Regions from separate parts of the Enterobacter vonholyi genome, predicted to be linked through region 3. Evidence: predicted binding sites of a transcription regulator. Region 3 holds the regulator's gene; each other region holds the start of a gene.
The links. The regulator sigma-54, encoded in region 3, starts transcription at its own class of promoters, with help from an activator protein. The targets are predictions, from matches to a motif close to GTTGGCACANNTTTCGCTNT.
Positions count from the first base shown of each region.

Region 1: a site for sigma-54 is predicted at 1,163-1,182, ahead of AB3N39_RS12895 (branched-chain amino acid ABC transporter substrate-binding protein). Genes of this name have one in related genera too.
Region 2: a site for sigma-54 is predicted at 2,083-2,102, ahead of glnK (P-II family nitrogen regulator). Genes of this name have one in related genera too.

Region 1 is NZ_CP162152.1:2,734,107-2,740,899, forward strand. It holds gene AB3N39_RS12890 (YecA family protein) at 260-928, opposite strand; gene AB3N39_RS12895 (branched-chain amino acid ABC transporter substrate-binding protein) at 1,354-2,475, shown strand; gene AB3N39_RS12900 (branched-chain amino acid ABC transporter permease LivH) at 2,575-3,489, shown strand; gene livM (high-affinity branched-chain amino acid ABC transporter permease LivM) at 3,501-4,775, shown strand; gene AB3N39_RS12910 (ATP-binding cassette domain-containing protein) at 4,772-5,647, shown strand; gene AB3N39_RS12915 (ABC transporter ATP-binding protein) at 5,644-6,360, shown strand; gene AB3N39_RS12920 (DUF2076 domain-containing protein) at 6,641-6,793, opposite strand, start outside.
Region 2 is NZ_CP162152.1:1,036,353-1,043,145, forward strand. It holds gene AB3N39_RS04840 (SmdA family multidrug ABC transporter permease/ATP-binding protein) at 1-158, shown strand, start outside; gene AB3N39_RS04845 (SmdB family multidrug efflux ABC transporter permease/ATP-binding protein) at 151-1,932, shown strand; gene glnK (P-II family nitrogen regulator) at 2,153-2,491, shown strand; gene amtB (ammonium transporter AmtB) at 2,527-3,816, shown strand; gene tesB (acyl-CoA thioesterase II) at 3,913-4,773, opposite strand; gene AB3N39_RS04865 (YbaY family lipoprotein) at 4,974-5,501, shown strand; gene AB3N39_RS04870 (MGMT family protein) at 5,535-5,846, opposite strand; RNA gene ffs (signal recognition particle sRNA small type) at 6,019-6,115, shown strand; gene AB3N39_RS04880 (N-acetylmuramidase domain-containing protein) at 6,278-6,793, shown strand, end outside.
Region 3 is NZ_CP162152.1:3,937,558-3,944,350, forward strand. It holds gene kdsD (arabinose-5-phosphate isomerase KdsD) at 1-392, shown strand, start outside; gene kdsC (3-deoxy-manno-octulosonate-8-phosphatase KdsC) at 407-973, shown strand; gene lptC (LPS export ABC transporter periplasmic protein LptC) at 970-1,545, shown strand; gene lptA (lipopolysaccharide ABC transporter substrate-binding protein LptA) at 1,514-2,068, shown strand; gene lptB (LPS export ABC transporter ATP-binding protein) at 2,075-2,800, shown strand; gene rpoN (RNA polymerase factor sigma-54) at 2,848-4,281, shown strand; gene hpf (ribosome hibernation promoting factor) at 4,304-4,591, shown strand; gene ptsN (PTS IIA-like nitrogen regulatory protein PtsN) at 4,674-5,165, shown strand; gene rapZ (RNase adapter RapZ) at 5,211-6,065, shown strand; gene npr (PTS phosphocarrier protein NPr) at 6,062-6,334, shown strand; gene mtgA (monofunctional biosynthetic peptidoglycan transglycosylase) at 6,374-6,793, opposite strand, start outside.

The DNA of each region.
Region 1 (6,793 bases), 1.2 Mb from region 3:
AAGCGCAAAATAAACATTCATGAATTAAATGAAAAGATAAACACCAGAAAGATATATGACAATACAAGAATACAACTAAGCACTTCGGGGTGTATAGATCAAAGATATTCGATGAGCAACAATAGACATTCAGCTTATTCTCGGTCTGCTACGCCTTGCCATATAAGGGGCCTCGACGGCCCCTTATATCGTTCACAGGTTAAGAACGTATTACCTTCTACTGGTCTTAAGGTGAACGAACCAAAGCCACAAAAATGTTTCAGTGCAAACAGCAGCTCTTAAACTTCTTCCCGCTGCCGCAAGGACACGGATCGTTACGCCCGACCTTCGTGCCGTTCACAATCGGCTTCTTCGCTTCCGGCTGCTGCGGGTTGTTTACCCAGTAATTATACAGGCGCAGCGCCGCAGGCTGGATGCTCTCGATGCTGGCGATATATTCCTCTTCGGACAGTTCATCCAGCTTGTCGCTGTTCTCTTCCGTCCCGTGCAGCGCAATCACATCAAGATCGGCCTTCAGGGCTTCCGGCAAGGCTGACCAGTCCGTCAGAGCCACACCGCGCATGTAGCCATAGCACCACTCTTCCACCACGGTATAACTCTCACCGTCCACATCGTTATAGCCAAACATCGGTTCGAACTGATCCGGGTATTCGCTCAGACGCTCGGCAATATCGTTCATGTGCTTAAAGCAGAGATCGATAAAACGGTTCATCTCACGATCGTTTTTCCAGCGCGGAATGTACTTCTCGCCCCCCCACACCGCCACCAGCCAGGCATCTGGCTCAACGACAACAGGACCGGAAAGCACTGCGGTAAGCATGCCGTCCAGTTCGGACACGTCAATCACGGACGCGTCATCATGACCGTAAGACATTAACGTCTCTTCAAGCCACGCCATTTCGCTTTCATTCAATGGGCCTTCAGTCATCGCTGATACTCCTGCAAAAAAGGAAACGATCCTAACACATATCTCACCCCTCTCCGGGCTGAAGTTTAGGTCTTTATTGCTGCAAAAACGTGCAAACCGTGACCTTTGCACAACTTATGGGCTTTATTGTTAACGATATGTGATCTCCGCTGTAATTTCTTCTCCTCCCCTAAGGCGGCATAACGCGGCGCTCTATACTCAAACATGTCACATGCCCGTCAATGGGTTAACCATTCTGGCAACGTTTTTGCTTAACGTTCTTCGCGCGTCTCTGCGCAGGGAAATCTCGCCGTAATATGCAGGATGCCGTCTGTATCTTGTTCGTTTAGTGCATTTTGTTCTTGCTCGTGTTTCGGATTGGCTGCGCCGTCGGGCGTTCGGGTTTACGCCGTGGTGCAAAAACCTCTTTGCTAAGGAACATAATAATGTCGCTGAAATTTATCAGAACTCCTCTTTCTCTTGTGTTGGCCGGTTGCCTGGTGACGGCGTTTTCCGCCCGGGCAGATATTGTGATTGGCGTGGCCGGGCCGTTCACGGGTCCGAATGCCACCTATGGCGATCAGTACTGGCACGGCGCAACGCAGGCCGCTGAAGACATTAATGCCGCAGGCGGCATTAATGGCGAGAAGATCAAACTGGTTCAGGGGGATGATGCCTGCGAGCCCAAGCAGGCCGTGGCCGTCGCTAACCGTTTAGTTGACCAGGATAAAGTCAACGCCGTGGTCGGCCATTTCTGCTCCTCTTCCACCATGCCCGCCTCCGAGGTGTATAGCGACGCAGGTATTATTGCGATTACCCCCGGCTCCACTAACCCGCTGATTACCGAACGCGGTATGAGCGACATGTTCCGCATGTGCGGCCGCGACGACCAGCAGGGCCAGGTTGCCAGCGACTTCATCATCGACAAGCTGAAAGCCAAGCGCGTGGTGATTATTCACGACAAAGACACCTATGGTCAGGGTCTGGCTGACGCCACCAAAGCGGCGCTGGCGAAACGCGGGGTTCAGGATGTGATGTACGAAGGGTTATCCCGCGGTGAAAAAGACTTTAACGCGCTGGTCACCAAGATCGGCGCGCAAAAACCGGACGTCGTATTCTTCGGTGGCTGTCACCCGGAAGCCGGTCCGCTGGTTCGCCAGATGCGTGAACAGGGCGTGCAGGCCAAATTCTTCTCCGGTGACTGTATCGTCAACGAGGAGATGGTGACCGCGGCGGGCGGCCCGCAGTACACCAACGGCATTTACATGACCTTCGGTAAAGACCCGCGCCTGATCCCGGACGGTAAAGCGGTAATCGAGAAATTCCGCGCCGGTAAATTCGAGCCGGAAGGTTACACCCTTTACTCCTATGCCTCCGTACAGGCCATTGCCGCGGCCTTCAAGGCCACCGGCGGCAAGGACTCTGCCAAAGCCAGCGAGTGGCTGAAGGCCAATTCCGTCGACACGGTGATGGGCAAAAAAGCCTGGGACAGCAAAGGCGATCTGAAAGTGTCTGACTACGTTGTTTACCAGTGGGACGACAAAGGAAAATATAAGGAAGTGCAGTAACGGGACGGAGTCACGCTCAACGTCGGCGGGCCTACCCGTCGGCGCGTAATAAACATCAGGCTGCGCGTCTCGCGCGGCCTATAAAACGAGCGCGCTAAGATGAGTACATTCTTCCTGCAACAGTTAATCAATGGCTTAACGCTGGGTTCCGTCTACGGCCTGATCGCCATCGGCTATACCATGGTGTACGGCATTATCGGCATGATTAATTTCGCCCACGGCGAAGTGTATATGATTTCCGCCTATCTCTGCGCCATTGGCCTGGCGCTGCTCTCGTTCTTCGGACTGCAGTCCTTCCCGCTGCTGATCCTCGGGACGCTGGTGTTCACGATTGTGGTCACCGGGGTGTACGGCTGGACCATCGAGCGTATCGCCTACAAGCCGCTGCGTAACTCCACGCGCCTGGCGCCGCTGATCTCCGCCATCGGGATGTCGCTTATCCTGCAAAACTACGCGCAGCTGAGCCAGGGCCCGCGCCAGCAAGGGGTGCCGACCATGCTGGACGGCGTGATTCGCCTGCATCTGGGCGACGGGTTCGTGCAGATAACCTACACCAAAGTGTTTATTCTGTTGGCCTCGTTTGCCGGCATGCTGGTGCTCACCTGGATAATCAATCGTACCCGGCTGGGGCGAATGTGCCGCGCGGTCCAGCAGGATCGTAAGATGGCCTCCATTCTGGGGATTAACACCGACCGGATTATTTCGCTTGTCTTTGTTATCGGCGCGGCGATGGCGGGCCTGGCGGGGGTACTGATCACCATGAACTACGGCACCTTTGATTTCTACGTCGGGTTCGTGATCGGCATTAAAGCCTTTACGGCGGCGGTACTCGGCGGCATCGGCTCCCTCCCTGGCGCCATGCTCGGTGGCCTTATCCTGGGCGTGGCGGAAGCCCAGTTCTCGGGCATGGTGAACTCGGACTATAAAGACGTCTTCTCGTTCGGCCTGCTGGTCATGATCCTTATTTTCCGTCCCCAGGGACTGCTCGGGCGCCCGGTTGTGGCCAAGGTGTGAAGGAGAGAATGATGACATCACACGGCTTTTCACTTAAACGCTGCATGCTGGACGCGATCTTTTCCGGGCTGGTTGCGCTGATTATCTTCGGTCCCATCGCGGGCGTGGTGCTGGACGGGTACAGCTTTACCTTCGCCGGGCAGCGCCTGGCCTGGATGGTTGGCACCGTAATGCTCGGACGTTTTCTGTTGAGCGCCTTTTTAGGTACCGCCGCGGGCGCCCGTTTCCAGGCACGCTTCGAAGCCGATAGCGCAGGCGTATATGTCCGTCCACCGGAATACAAAAGCCGCATGCGCTGGATTATTCCTCTGGTGATTGCTCTTGCGATTTGCTTTCCGTTTGTTGCCACTAAATATGTGCTGACCGTCGCCATTCTCGGGCTGATCTACGTGCTTCTCGGTCTGGGGCTGAACATCGTCGTGGGTCTGGCCGGTCTGCTGGATCTGGGATATGTCGCGTTCTACGCGATTGGGGCGTACGGTCTGGCGCTGGGGTACCAGTATCTCGGCTTAGGCTTCTGGAGCATGCTGCCGCTGGCGGCGATCATGGCCGCCGCCGCAGGCGCCCTGCTCGGTTTCCCGGTACTGCGCATGCACGGTGACTATCTGGCCATCGTCACCCTCGGGTTCGGGGAGATTATTCGCCTGATACTGAACAACTGGCTGACCTTCACCGGCGGACCCAACGGCGTGTCGGCCCCTCCCCCCACTTTTTTCGGCCTGGAATTTGGACGACGCGCGAAAGAAGGCGGCGTGCCCTTCCACGAATTTTTCCACCTGACCTACAACCCGAACATGAAGTTTATTTTTATCTACGCGGTGCTGTTCCTGGTGGTGATGCTGGTGCTCTACATTAAGCACCGCCTGACGCGAATGCCGATTGGTCGGGCGTGGGAAGCGCTGCGTGAAGACGAAATTGCCTGCCGCTCAATGGGGCTGAATCATGTTCTGGTTAAGCTTTCCGCCTTTACGCTGGGCGCGTCGACCGCGGGCATTGCCGGGGTGTTCTTCGCCACCTATCAGGGGTTCGTGAATCCTACCTCGTTTACCTTCTTTGAATCGGCACTGATCCTCGCCATTGTGGTGCTGGGCGGTATGGGCTCTACGCTTGGCGTGGTGCTGGCCGCCTTTGTGCTCACGGTAACGCCGGAACTGCTGCGCAGTTTTGCCGAGTACCGCGTCCTGCTGTTTGGCATGCTGATGGTGGTGATGATGATCTGGCGTCCACGCGGTTTGATCCGCATCAACCGCAGCGGGTTTGCCGTGCGTAAGGGCGTCGCACCATGAACGGAACGATACTACGCGTTGAACATCTGATGATGCACTTCGGCGGGATTAAAGCGCTAAACGACGTCAACCTGGACGTGCAGCGTGGCTCCATTACCGCCCTGATTGGGCCAAACGGGGCGGGAAAAACCACCGTGTTTAACTGCCTGACGGGCTTCTACAGAGCCTCCGGCGGCAACATTTTGTTTAATACCCGCCATAAAACGACCAACGTCATTCAGGTACTCGGGCAAAAATTCCAGCCCGGCGACTGGATTAACCCCGCGCAGCTCGGGCAGCGTCTTTTCTACAAAATGTTCGGCGGAACCCACCTGGTCAACCGTGCCGGGCTGGCGCGCACGTTTCAAAATATCCGTCTTTTTCGCGAGATGTCGGTCGTGGAAAACCTGCTGGTGGCGCAGCATATGCGCGTTAACCGCAATCTGCTTGCCGGGATCCTGAATACGCCGTCCTACCGGCAGGCAGAAAGCGACGCCCTGGACAGAGCCTTCTACTGGCTGGAAGTGGTAGATCTGGTGGAGTGCGCCAATCGCCTGGCGGGAGAGATGTCCTACGGCCAGCAGCGGCGACTGGAAATCGCGCGAGCAATGTGCACCGGGCCGGAAATGATCTGTCTGGATGAACCCGCAGCCGGACTGAACCCGGTTGAAACGCATAAGCTCAGCAGCATTATTCGTTTTCTGCGGGATCATCATGACATAACGGTATTACTGATTGAGCATGATATGGGGATGGTGATGGAAATTTCGGACGACATTATCGTGCTCGACCACGGCGATGTGATTGCCAGGGGGAAACCCGAGCAGATCCAGCATGATGAAAAGGTCATTGCCGCCTACCTGGGCACGGATGAAAGCGAGGTCTCCCTATGAGCGAACCGCTGCTGGCTTTTCGCGAAGTGGATGTCTTTTACGGCGTCATTCAGGCACTGAAGCAGGTCTCCCTCGAGGTGAATAAGGGGGAAACCGTGGCGCTGATTGGCGCAAACGGCGCGGGAAAATCGACATTGCTGATGTCCATCTTTGGCCAGCCGCGTATTCGCAGCGGGCAGATCCTTTTCGGCGGTGAAGATATCAGCCATAAATCCACCCACTACGTCGCGTCCGGCGGCATTGCGCAGGCGCCGGAAGGCAGACGAATTTTTCCGGATATGACCGTTGAAGAGAATCTGCTGATGGGGACCATCCCCATCGGCAGCCAGTTTGCGGCTGAAGATATGCAAACCATGTTTGACCTTTTCCCTCGCCTGAAAGAGCGGCGCAAGCAGCGCGCGATGACCATGTCCGGTGGCGAACAGCAGATGCTGGCGATCGCCCGGGCGCTGATGAGCCGTCCGAAGCTGCTGCTGCTGGATGAACCGAGCCTCGGTCTGGCGCCGATTGTGGTGAAACAGATCTTCCAGACTCTGCGCGAGCTGGCCCGTAACGGCATGACTATCTTTCTGGTGGAGCAGAATGCGCATCACGCGTTGAAGCTCTCTGACCGCGGGTATGTGATGGTAAACGGACAGATCAGGTTGACCGGCAGCGGCGAGGAGCTGCTGGGGAATCAGGAGGTGAGGAAGGCGTATTTGGGCGGGGTGTGATTTGATACCTGCCGAATGCGCTTATACAGTGATGGACCATTTCGGCACATAAGGAATAGAAGAACTGGAGGATACCTTAGTCGATATCGCCTCTTTATTTAGATTGCTTCCGGCAATTCTTACAGGTTTGCTAGTAAGGAAAGTAGTAAAACGAATCTAATTTATGAGCCTTCAGGGGTAGCGTCGAAGGATTCTTTTGACCCGGAAACGCAAAACCCCTAATCGTAGGATATCCAACTTTCGGGGTTCACTTCATTTCGGTAGTCACACGATAACGTCGTTAAATAAAACTGTCGTCGTCATTGCTGTAGTCGTCATCTACATCGTCGTTCTGCCAGGCGTCGTTATTATTGCCGAGCGGATCGTTCTGGTTGAGGAAACGGGTGTCAGAGACGTTATTGAAGTCGCCGTATTGATTACCGACAAACGGTTC
Region 2 (6,793 bases), 1.6 Mb from region 3:
AAATTCTGGTCTTGCAGCACGGGCACATTGCCCAGCGCGGGCAGCATGAAACGCTTGCCGAGCAGCCGGGCTGGTATCGCGATATGTACCGCTATCAACAGCTTGAGGCGGCGCTGGACGATGCGCCGGAAGAAGATGAGGAGGCCGCCAATGCGTAAGCTCGGAACGATGTGGCCGACGCTCAAACGTCTGCTGGCCTACGGCTCGCCGTGGCGTAAACCGCTCTCCGTTGCCGTGCTTTTACTCTGGATTGCGGCGATTGCTGAAGTGAGCGGTCCTTTGCTCATTAGCTACTTCATCGACAATATGGTCGCCAAAAGCTATCTGCCCCTGGGGCTGGTGGCGGGGTTAGGCGTGGCCTACGTTGGCCTTCAGCTGGCGGCGGCAGGGCTGCACTATGCTCAGTCGCTGCTGTTTAACCGTGCTGCCGTGGGCGTTGTTCAGCAACTGCGTACGGATGTGATGGACGCGGCGCTTCGCCAGCCGCTCAGCGAGTTTGATATCCAGCCGGTCGGGCAGGTGATCTCGCGCGTGACCAACGATACCGAGGTGATCCGCGATCTGTACGTCACCGTTGTGGCGACCGTATTGCGCAGCGCGGCACTGATTGGCGCGATGCTGGTTGCGATGTTCAGCCTTGACTGGCGCATGGCGCTGGTGGCGATCACCATCTTCCCGGCGGTGCTGATCGTCATGGTGATTTACCAGCGTTACAGCACGCCGATTGTGCGCCGGGTTCGCGCCTATCTGGCCGACATCAACGATGGCTTCAACGAAGTGATTAACGGCATGAGCGTCATCCAGCAGTTCCGCCAGCAGGCCCGCTTTGGCGAACGCATGGGGGAAGCCAGCCGTTCGCACTATATGGCGCGTATGCAGACGCTGCGGCTGGACGGTTTCCTGCTGCGTCCGCTGCTGAGCCTTTTCTCGGCGCTGGTGCTTTGCGGGCTGCTGATGCTCTTTGGGCTGAGCTCAAACGGTACGATTGAGGTGGGCGTGCTATACGCCTTTATTAGCTATCTGGGACGCCTTAACGAGCCGTTGATCGAGCTCACCACCCAGCAATCGATGCTGCAGCAGGCGGTGGTCGCCGGTGAGCGCGTGTTTGAGCTGATGGACAGGCCGCGTCAGGCCTACGGCAATGACGAGCAACCTCTGCAAAGCGGGACTATCGCCTTTGATAACGTATCGTTTGCCTATCGCGAAGATCGGCTGGTGCTTCAGGACATCACGCTTGACGTTCCGTCGCGCGGTTTCGTGGCGCTGGTGGGGCATACCGGCAGCGGTAAGAGCACACTTGCCAGCCTGTTGATGGGCTATTACCCGGTCACGCGCGGCGAAATCCGCCTCGACGGGCGCCCGCTCGCGTCTCTCAGCCACACCGTGTTGCGTAAAGGCGTCGCGATGGTGCAACAGGATCCGGTCGTGCTGGCCGATACCTTCTACGCCAACGTGACTCTGGGACGAGACTACACCCAGGAACAGGTCTGGGACGTGCTGGAAAAAGTGCAGCTGGCAGAGCTTGCGCGCGGGTTTAGCGATGGGATAAATACCAGACTGGGCGAGCAGGGGAATAATCTCTCTGTCGGGCAAAAGCAGCTCCTGGCGCTGGCGCGGGTGCTGATTGAAACGCCGCAGATCCTGATTCTGGATGAAGCCACTGCCAGTATTGACTCCGGCACCGAGCAGGCCATCCAGCAGGCACTCTCCGCCGTACGCGACCATACGACGCTGGTGGTGATTGCCCACCGTCTTTCCACCATCGTCGATGCCGATACCATTCTGGTGCTACATCGCGGACAGGCCGTTGAGAGTGGTACCCACCGTGAACTGCTGGAAGCAAAAGGGCGCTACTGGCAGATGTACCAGCTGCAGCTGGCGGGCGAAGAGCTGGCGGCCAGCGTGCGCGATGAAGAGTCGCTTAGCGCCTGATGCACCAAAAAGAGGCGGCGCGCTAACAGTCATTCCTGTTGGTGCAAAACTGAAACGCACCACGCACCGGCATGGTGCGTTTTTTTTCATCAGTTCGATTATCAAGGCCGTGTAATGCTCTGTGCGCCGCCGTTCCTCCTCGTTTTCATTTCTGGCACATCCCTTGCAATACCTTCAGCGTAAGCTACGGCCATTACCGAATTCTGACTGGAGGGGATCTATGAAGCTGGTTACGGTTGTAATCAAACCATTCAAACTCGAAGACGTGCGTGAAGCGTTGTCTTCAATGGGTATTCAGGGACTGACTGTCACCGAAGTGAAAGGCTTTGGTCGTCAGAAGGGTCATGCCGAGCTTTATCGCGGGGCGGAATACAGCGTTAACTTTCTGCCAAAAGTAAAAATTGATGTCGCGATTGCTGACGATCAGCTTGATGAAGTCATTGATGTCATTAGCAAAGCGGCCTATACCGGCAAAATTGGCGACGGCAAAATTTTCGTTGCCGAACTGCAGCGCGTCATTCGCATCCGTACCGGCGAATCTGACGAAGCGGCATTGTAAATAACGCCTGGCACACAGTGATAGGGATCGAGAAAATGAAGATAGCAACACTTAAAACGGGTCTGGGTTCGCTGGCGCTGCTGCCGGGCCTGGCGCTGGCTGCTGCCCCTGCGGTGGCTGATAAAGCCGATAACGCCTTTATGATGATCAGCACCGCGCTGGTGCTTTTCATGTCCATTCCGGGCATTGCGCTGTTCTACGGCGGCCTGATCCGTGGCAAAAACGTTCTCTCCATGCTGACGCAGGTTGCCGTGACGTTTGCGCTGGTCTGCGTGCTGTGGGTGGTTTACGGTTACTCGCTGGCGTTCGGTACGGGCAACGCGTTTTTTGGTAACTTCGACTGGGTGATGCTGAAAAATATTGAGCTGACCGCGCTGATGGGCAGCTTCTATCAGTATATTCACGTGGCGTTCCAGGGCTCCTTCGCCTGTATTACCGTCGGGCTTATTGTGGGCGCGCTGGCGGAGCGTATTCGTTTCTCTGCCGTTCTGATCTTCGTGGTGGTCTGGATGACGCTCTCCTATGTGCCGATTGCGCACATGGTCTGGGGTGGCGGTCTGCTGGCAACGCACGGTGCGCTGGACTTCGCGGGCGGTACCGTTGTACACATTAACGCCGCGGTCGCGGGTCTGGTGGGCGCTTATCTGATTGGCAAACGCGTGGGCTTCGGTAAAGAGGCGTTCAAACCGCACAACCTGCCGATGGTCTTTACCGGTACTGCGATCCTCTACTTTGGCTGGTTTGGCTTCAACGCCGGCTCAGCAAGTGCGGCCAACGAAATCGCCGCGCTGGCGTTCGTGAACACCGTTGTTGCCACGGCGGGTGCAATCCTCTCTTGGGTGTTTGGCGAGTGGGCGGTACGCGGGAAACCTTCTCTGCTGGGTGCCTGTTCAGGTGCGATTGCCGGTCTGGTTGGTATCACCCCTGCGTGTGGTTATGTCGGTGTCGGCGGTGCGCTGCTGGTCGGCCTGGTGTCGGGTCTGGCGGGTCTGTGGGGCGTCACCGCACTGAAACGTGTGCTGCGCGTCGACGACCCATGCGATGTATTCGGCGTGCACGGCGTGTGCGGCATAGTCGGTTGTATCATGACCGGTATCTTCGCGGCGAAATCGCTCGGTGGCGTGGGTTACGCGGAAGGTGTCACCATGGTTCATCAGGTGCTGGTGCAGCTGGAAAGTATTGCTATCACCGTTGTCTGGTCTGCCGTTGTGGCCTTCATTGGCTATAAGCTGGCGGATATGACGGTGGGTCTGCGCGTACCGGAAGAGCAGGAGCGCGAAGGTCTGGACGTTAACAGCCACGGCGAGAATGCGTATAACGCCTGATAAACAACAAAACGGCAACCTCTGGTTGCCGTTTTTAATGTGTATTCCCTCTCCCGGTGGGAGAGGGTCAGGGGGAGGGCATCAGGCCGCACACAATCACCCGCGATTACGCATCACCCCTTCCTGCACCGTCGAAGCGACCAGCACGCCGTCCTGAGTATAAAATTCTCCACGCACAAATCCGCGTGCGCTCGACGCTGACGTGCTCTCCACGCTGTAAAGCAGCCACTCATTCATGTTGAACGGACGGTGGAACCACATGGAGTGATCGATCGTCGCGACCTGCATCCCTTTTTCCAGGAAACCAACGCCGTGCGGCTGCAGCGCCACCGGCAGGAAGTTGAAGTCAGACGCATAGCCCAGCAGATACTGATGGACGCGGAAATCTTCCGGCACGGCCCCGTTGGCACGGATCCAAACCTGGCGTTTCGGTTCGGCAGTATGCCCTTTCATTGGGTTGTGGAACTCAACCGGGCGGATCTCCAGCGGCTTATCGCAGAGAAACTTCTCTTTGACCTGCGGCGGAAGCAGATGCGCCAGCGCGCGAGCAATATCCGTCTCTGATTTTAAAGAGTCGGGTGACGGAGCCGGGGGCATCACTTTCTGATGCTCGTAGCCCGGCTCCGGCGCCTGGAAAGAGGCCGTCATGTAAAAGATCGGCTTGCCGCTCTGAATGGCCGCTACGCGGCGCGCGCTGAAACTGTTGCCGTCTCGCAGAACTTCAACGTCATACACAATCGGTTTTGCGCTATCGCCAGGGCGTAAGAAGTAGCTGTGGAATGAATGCACCAGACGGTCTGCCGGGACAGTCTCCTTTGCTGCGTACAGTGCTTGTCCGACGACTTGCCCCCCGAAGACCTGGCGCAAGCCGAGATCTTCGCTCTGTCCGCGAAAGAGTCCTTCCTCAATTTTTTCCAGATTTAGTAATGTCAGCAGATTGTTCAGTGCCTGACTCATAGTTGTCCTCAATAAACGCCGCAGCGAAAGATAGGCAGAGTATAACGCAGAAATGAAAGTGGTCCGATGGGTAGAATAATCTGAATATCGGCACGTTTTCAGGCATAAATCGGTGATCTGTGCCACACTTGAATACGTTATGTGATTGAAACGACATCGGATGGGATCGATCCCGCTGGTGCATTGATAAGGAGACTTCAATGAAACTCGTGCCCATGCTTAGTGGTGTAGCTATTGCGGTGGCGTTGTCCGCCTGTGCCGGTAAGAGCGCCCAGGTGCCGGTTCCAGCTGCAGATCCGAACGGGATTAACACCCTTTCACAGCAGTCCATTCAGCAGCCTAACGTTTCCGGTACAATCTGGATCAAGCAGAGAGTCGCTCTGCCACCGGACGCGGTACTAACGGTAACGCTGTCTGATGCTTCCCTGGCCGACGCGCCGTCTAAAGTCGTGGCCCAGCGTGCGGTCCGTACAGAAGGTAAGCAGGCGCCATTTAGCTTCGTGTTGCCGTATAACCCGTCGGACGTGCAGCCTAACGCCCGTATTCTGCTGAGTGCAGCGGTAACCATCAACGGTAAGCTGGTCTTTATCACCGATACGGTTCAGGAAGCAATCAACAACGGTGGGACAAAAATCGACCTGAACCTGGTGCCGGTGCAGCAGACCGAAGTACCGGTCGCACCGCAGACCAATCAGCCGTCTCTGCCAACCCCACCGACTCAGATGTAATTCCTGCATTTCCCCTCTCCTCCGGGAGAGGGGTCAATATATCCAGCGAAATTTCTGCAAATCAATCTGACCCGACCCTGTCACCTGGACACCCTCTGAAAGTAACGCCTGACGCTGACGCTGAAGATCCGGCCCGGTGAGCGAAATGTTCCCATGACGATTCACCACGCGATGCCAGGGCAACGTACTGCCTTCCGGTAGCCGTTTCAGGACGCCTCCAACCTGTCGCGCCGCGCGCGGGGAACCGGCCAGGCGCGCAACATCACCATAGGTAGTGACATAGCCTTCCGGGATTGAGGCCACGATTTGCCATACGCGCTGTGGAAAGGAGTCGTGTTCGTCCATACCTTCACCTGTGGGGGGAGTTTCTGGAACGCTATGGTAAACGAAGATCTTCATGATTGCTGCGCCTGTTTGCGCAAGAAACCAGCATCCGGTTCCTGGTCACTTGCAATTGGGCTTTAGCACAGGGATAATGCGCCAGCGCGTTGGTTATCAACGCTCTCAATGGGGGCTCTGTTGGTTCTCCCGCAACGCTACTCTGTTCACCAGGTCAGGTCCGGAAGGAAGCAGCCAGGGCAGACGACGTGTGTGCCGGGATGTAGCTGGCAGGGCCCCCACCCATTTGTGCTCCCAATAACTCCTGTTTTCAGTGTTTACCTGGTGCGGCGCAAGTGGCGTATCAATGCCTGCTGGATGTGAGCAGCTTGATGCTGTCGATCACGAGATGCGGTTTCCCACTAACCGTATATTTTTTCATTTATGAGTACTCAGAAATGGATAATTCTCTCAGACGTTTGTCACCTTTATTGAAAAGTGCCGTAGGAACGCCAGGTAAAGCAGGAAACTTTCAGCGCGACGTGATTATCGTGCAATACCTGTTTAATCTCATTAAGCCTATCATCCAGTATGACATCCCAGAAGATGGGATTATTTCCCCGACATTGATCAGAACCATCAGCCAGTTTCAGTCCATTCATTTGCGTTTCCAGCATCCCGATGGGGTTATTGAGCCAGAAGGGAAGACTTTCCGTGGATTAGTTGCTGCTGCGATGAAATATCCCCTTGCGTCTCAACAATCGTCTTTCACGTCTTCATTTTTTAGGCAACCTTCTGCCAATGAAAATAGCGTCCGTCAGCTGGTTAACGATTATCTGAGAAAAGAGCGCTACAACGTAGCAGATGAACCCCTTGAGCGAAGCAAGCTGATGGCACCTGGTATTGATGGGGCTGTATCGCTGACGGAACAGGACTTTACTGAAGCCTGGGAAAATCTTAATCGTCGGGTAGAA
Region 3 (6,793 bases):
GGCGCAAGCTGCTGCTTCGGGTAAACGATATTATGCACACCGGGGATGAGATCCCTCACGTCAGCAAAGAAGCCTCCCTACGTGATGCGCTGCTGGAAATCACCCGTAAGAATCTGGGTATGACGGTCGTGTGCGACGATCTGTTGAAAATTCAGGGGATCTTCACCGATGGCGACCTGCGCCGCGTGTTCGACATGGGTGTTGATGTCCGTACCCTGGGCATTGCCGACGTGATGACGCCGGGCGGTATCCGCGTGCGTCCGGGTACGCTGGCCGTGGATGTGCTGAACCTGATGCAGTCCCGCCATATCACCTCCGTTATGGTTGCAGATGGCGACCAGTTGCTGGGTGTGGTACATATGCATGATCTGCTGCGCGCAGGCGTAGTGTAATGAAGGATAAGACAATGAGTAATGCGGGTGCATCCCTTGCAACCTGTTATGGCCCGGTCAGTACCCAGATGATGGCAAAGGCGAAAAACATTCGTCTGCTCATCCTGGATGTGGATGGCGTACTCTCCGATGGCCTGATTTACATGGGCAATAATGGTGAAGAGCTGAAAGCATTTAACGTCCGCGACGGCTATGGTATCCGCTGTGCGCTCACCTCGGGTATTGAGGTGGCTATCATCACCGGGCGAAAAGCTAAACTGGTAGAAGACCGCTGTGAAACCTTAGGAATTACCCATCTGTATCAGGGGCAGTCCGATAAGATGGCGGCGTTTAAGGATTTACTGGGTAAACTGGCTATCGCACCGGAAAACGTGGCCTACGTCGGGGACGATCTGATTGACTGGCCTGTGATGACTGAGGTCGGGCTGAGCATCGCCGTTGCCGATGCGCATCCGCTGCTGATCCCGCGCGCTGACTACGTTACCCACATCAACGGGGGCCGTGGTGCCGTCCGTGAAGTCTGCGATCTGCTCCTGCTGGCGCAGGGCAAGCTTGATGAGGCCAAAGGGCAATCGATATGAGTAAAACCAGACGCTGGATTATCATTTTGCTTTCGCTAGTCGCACTGGTATTGATTGGTGTGAACCTTGCCGATCGCGACGATACGCAAACAGAAGTGGTTAACAATAGCGATCCAACCTATAAAAGCGATCACAGCGAAACCGTGGTCTACAGCCCGGAAGGCGCGCTGAACTATCGCCTGATTGCCCAGCATGTTGAATATTTTTCAGATGACGGTATTTCGTGGTTTACCCAACCGGTGATGACCACATTCGATAAAGACAAAGTGCCGACGTGGTCAATTAAGTCAGATCGGGCCAAACTGACAAATGACCGTATGCTTTATCTGTACGGCCACGTTGAAGTCAACGCCCTGACCGCTGACTCGCAACTGCGAAAAATTACGACGGATAATGCCCAGATCAACCTGGTAACCCAGGACGTGACGTCGCAGGATCTGGTCACACTGTATGGCACAACATTTAATTCCAGCGGTTTGAGAATGCGCGGGAACTTACGCAGCAAGAACGCCGAGCTGATTGAAAAGGTTAGAACCTCCTATGAAATTCAAAACAAACAAACTCAGCCTTAAAGTAATTATCGCCAGCGCGATGCTGGTGACCAGTCTCCCCGCGCTTGCTGTAACGGGCGATACCGACCAGCCGATTCATATCGAGTCCGACACCCAGTCTCTCGATATGCAGGGTAACGTCGTCACCTTCACGGGTAACGTCGTCATGACCCAGGGCACCATCAAAATTAACGCTGACAAAGTGGTCGTGACCCGTCCGGGTGGCGAGCAGGGCAAAGAGATCATTGATGGTTACGGCAACCCGGCAACCTTCTACCAGATGCAGGACAATGGCAAGCCGGTAAAAGGCCGCGCCTCGCATATGCACTACGAGCTGGCGAAGGACCTGGTAATCCTGACCGGAAACGCGTATCTGGAACAGCTGGACAGCAACATTACCGGCGACCAAATCACCTATCTGGTGAAAGAGCAAAAAATGCAGGCCTCCAGCGAGAAAGGTAAACGCGTCACGACCGTACTGGTTCCGTCGCAGCTGCAGGACAAAGGCAAGGGCCAGGCCCCGGCACAGAAGAAGAGTAACTAATCCGTTATGGCAACATTAACTGCAAAAAACCTCGCGAAGGCCTATAAGGGCCGCCGTGTCGTAGAAGATGTCAGTTTGACCGTCAACTCTGGCGAAATCGTGGGGCTGCTTGGCCCTAACGGTGCGGGTAAAACGACAACCTTCTACATGGTCGTTGGCATTGTGCCGCGCGATGCCGGCAACATAATCATTGACGATGAAGACATCAGTCTTCTGCCGCTTCACGCGCGCGCGCGTCGCGGGATCGGCTATCTGCCGCAGGAAGCCTCCATTTTCCGTCGTCTTAGCGTTTACGACAACCTGATGGCGGTCCTGCAAATTCGTAACGATCTGACCAGCGAACAGCGTCAGGATCGTGCCAACGAGCTGATGGAAGAGTTCCACATTGAGCATCTGCGCGACAGCCTCGGTCAGGCACTCTCCGGGGGCGAACGTCGTCGCGTTGAGATCGCGCGTGCGCTGGCCGCAAACCCTAAATTTATCCTTCTGGATGAACCATTTGCGGGTGTTGACCCGATCTCGGTTATCGACATTAAACGTATCATTGAACACTTGCGCGACAGCGGGCTTGGCGTACTGATCACCGACCACAACGTCCGAGAAACGCTGGCCGTATGTGAACGCGCGTATATTGTGAGCCAGGGCAATCTGATCGCCCACGGTACGCCGCAGCAGATCCTCGAAGACGATCATGTTAAGCGCGTCTATCTTGGGGAAGACTTCAGACTCTGATAGGGTAGAGGTAACGTAACGCCGAACCGGAGAAAAATGCTCTGAACATGAAGCAAGGTTTGCAATTAAGGCTCAGCCAACAACTGGCGATGACGCCGCAGCTACAGCAGGCAATTCGCCTGTTGCAACTGTCCACGTTAGAACTTCAGCAGGAGCTCCAGCAGGCGCTGGACAGCAACCCCCTGCTGGAACAAACCGATCTTCATGACGAGGTAGATACTCAGCAGTCACAGGACACTGAAGCGCTTGATACCGCCGACGCACTCGAACAAAAAGAGATGCCCGACGAGCTTCCGCTGGATGCCAGCTGGGATGAAATCTACACCGCCGGAACGCCTTCCGGTACGCGTGCGGACTACCAGGATGATGAGCTACCGGTCTATCAGGGAGAAACCACTCAGTCGCTGCAGGATTACCTGATGTGGCAGGTGGAACTCACTCCCTTCTCCGATACCGACCGCGCGATTGCCACCTCAATTGTCGATGCCGTTGACGACACCGGCTATTTGACCGTCACGCTTGACGATATTCTGGAAAGCATGGGCGACGAAGAGATAGAGCTTGAGGAAGTTGAAGCCGTTCTGAAGCGCATCCAGCGTTTCGATCCGGTAGGCGTAGCCGCAAAAGATCTGCGCGACTGCCTGCTAATCCAGCTTTCTCAGTTCAGCAAAGAGACGCCATGGCTCGACGAGGCGCGCGTGATCATCAGCGATCACCTGGATCTGCTGGCGAACCACGATTTCCGCACCCTGATGCGCGTCACGCGCCTGAAAGAAGATGTGCTGAAAGAAGCGGTGAATCTGATCCAGTCACTCGATCCACGCCCGGGACAGTCAATCCAGACCAGCGAGCCTGAGTACGTTATTCCGGACGTGCTGGTCAGAAAACACAATGGCCGCTGGGTCGTTGAACTGAATTCAGACAGCATCCCTCGCCTGCAAATCAACCAGCAGTATGCCTCCATGTGCACCAGCGTGCGTAACGACTCCGACAATCAATATATTCGTAGCAATCTTCAGGAAGCGCGATGGCTGATCAAAAGTCTTGAGAGCCGAAATGATACGCTGCTACGCGTCAGCCGCTGTATTGTCGAACAGCAGCAGGCTTTCTTTGAGCAGGGCGAAGAGTATATGAAACCGATGGTGCTGGCGGATATCGCCCAGGCCGTCGAGATGCATGAATCAACCATTTCCCGTGTCACCACGCAGAAGTATCTGCACAGTCCACGCGGTATTTTTGAGCTTAAGTATTTCTTCTCCAGCCATGTGAATACCGAGGGCGGCGGTGAAGCGTCGTCAACGGCCATTCGTGCCCTGGTGAAGAAGTTGATCGCCGCGGAGAACCCCGCGAAGCCGCTAAGCGACAGTAAGTTAACCACCATGCTGTCCGATCAGGGTATTATGGTGGCACGTCGTACTGTTGCGAAGTATCGAGAGTCTTTATCCATTCCGCCGTCCAACCAGCGTAAACAGCTGGTCTGACACAACCGATAAGGAAGACACTATGCAGCTCAACATCACTGGACAAAACGTCGAAATTACTGAGGCTTTACGCGAATTCGTGAACGCGAAGTTTGCAAAACTCGAGCAGTATTTCGAAAGGATCAATCAGGTCTATATTGTGTTGAAAGTGGAGAAAGTGACTCATATCTCGGATGCCACCCTGCATGTTAACGGGGGTGAACTGCATGCCAGTGCGGAAGGGCAAGACATGTACGCTGCTATCGACGGCTTGATTGATAAGCTTGCGCGACAGCTCAATAAACATAAAGATAAACTGAAACAACACTAATTGTCCGGGCAGTTAACGGGTGCAGGACGGCCTGTTGTGAAACACAACAGGCCATTTGTACAGTTAGCGCTTAGGTGAAATTATGATGAACAACGATTCCGCTCTTCAACTGAGCAATGTCCTTAACCAGGAATGTACCCGCAGTGCGGTTCACTGCCAGAGCAAAAAACGTGCGCTGGAGATCATCAGTGAACTGGCTGCTAAACAGCTGGGCCTGCCGCCGCAGGTGGTGTTCGAAGCGATTCTGACCCGTGAAAAAATGGGCAGTACCGGTATCGGCAACGGCATCGCGATCCCGCACGGCAAACTGGAAGAGGATACCCTGCGTGCCGTTGGTGTGTTTGTGCAGCTTGAAACACCCATCGCCTTTGATGCCATTGATAACCAGCCCGTCGATCTCCTTTTCGCGCTGCTGGTGCCTGCCGATCAGACGAAAACCCACCTGCATACGCTGTCGCTGGTCGCAAAACGTCTGGCCGATAAAACTATTTGCCGTCGACTGCGCTCGGCCCAAAGTGATGAAGAGCTCTACCAAATTATCACTGAAGCAGAAGGCAATCAGGATGATGCATAACCAGGAGATGGCCTTCACATCTGTTGTCCTGAGGAGAAACGGAACATGGTGCTGATGATTGTCAGTGGCCGTTCAGGGTCGGGGAAATCCGTTGCTCTGCGGGCGCTGGAAGACATGGGTTTTTACTGCGTTGATAACCTGCCGGTCGTGTTGTTGCCCGATCTGGCGCGCACGCTTGCGGAGAGACAAACCTCTGCAGCCGTCAGTATCGACGTCCGTAACATGCCTGAATCGCCAGAGATCTTCGAACAGGCAATGAGCAACCTGCCTGACACGTTCTCGCCTCAGCTGCTGTTCCTTGATGCAGACCGCAATACGCTAATCCGTCGCTACAGCGATACCCGTCGCTTGCACCCGCTTTCCAGTAAGAACCTCTCTCTGGAGAGTGCTATCGATGAAGAGAGCGATCTGCTGGAGCCACTGCGTTCTCGTGCCGACCTGATTGTCGACACCTCTGAGATGTCCGTTCACGAGCTGGCAGAAATGCTGCGTACCCGGTTATTGGGTAAACGCGAGCGTGAACTGACGATGGTGTTCGAATCCTTTGGCTTCAAGCACGGTATCCCGATTGATGCGGATTATGTTTTCGACGTGCGCTTCCTGCCGAACCCGCACTGGGATCCGAAGCTGCGTCCCATGACAGGCCTGGACAAACCCGTCGCGGCCTTCCTCGACAGGCACACAGAAGTACACAATTTTATCTACCAGACGCGAAGCTACCTTGAGCTATGGTTACCTATGCTGGAGACAAACAATCGTAGCTACCTGACGGTAGCGATTGGCTGTACCGGTGGTAAACATCGTTCGGTTTATATCGCCGAACAGCTGGCCGACTATTTCCGCTCGCGCGGTAAGAACGTTCAGTCCCGTCATCGCACGCTGGAAAAACGTAAAACATGACCGTAAAACAGACCGTTGAGATCACCAATAAGCTGGGCATGCACGCCCGCCCGGCGATGAAGCTGTTTGAGCTGATGCAGGGTTTCGATGCAGAAGTTCTGCTGCGGAATGACGAAGGTACCGAAGCGGAAGCGAACAGCGTGATCGCCCTGCTGATGCTGGATTCCGCCAAAGGGCGCCAGATTGAAGTCGAAGCCACCGGACCTCAGGAAGAGGAAGCGTTGGCGGCTGTGATCGCGCTGTTTAATGCAGGGTTTGACGAAGATTAAGATCTGCTATTCAGGCGGGTAGCGCTGCGCTTACCCGCCCTACATTAATTTATTGCTCTCCATAAACCCGTCCCCTCCCAACTGACGCATCTGGCGCATGATCCACGCCTGACGGCTACGCACGTACCCTGACGGGGCACTGGCTTTAAAACGAATGGGATTAGGCAGAACAGCCGCGAGCAGCGCCGCTTCAGACATGCTCAGCTTGCTGGCGGGTTTATTAAAATAGCGTTGAGATGCAGCTTCAACACCAAATACCCCGTCACCAAACTCGGCAACGTTGAGATACACGGTCAGAATGCGTTTTTTGCTCCAGACCGTTTCCATCCCCAGGGTCAACCCCGCTTCCAGCCCCTTTCGCACCCAGCTGCGGCCGTCCCACAGAAACAGATTTTTGGCCGTCTGCTGCGACAAGGTTGACGCACCGCGCACGCGGTTTTCATGGCGTTCATTATGGGC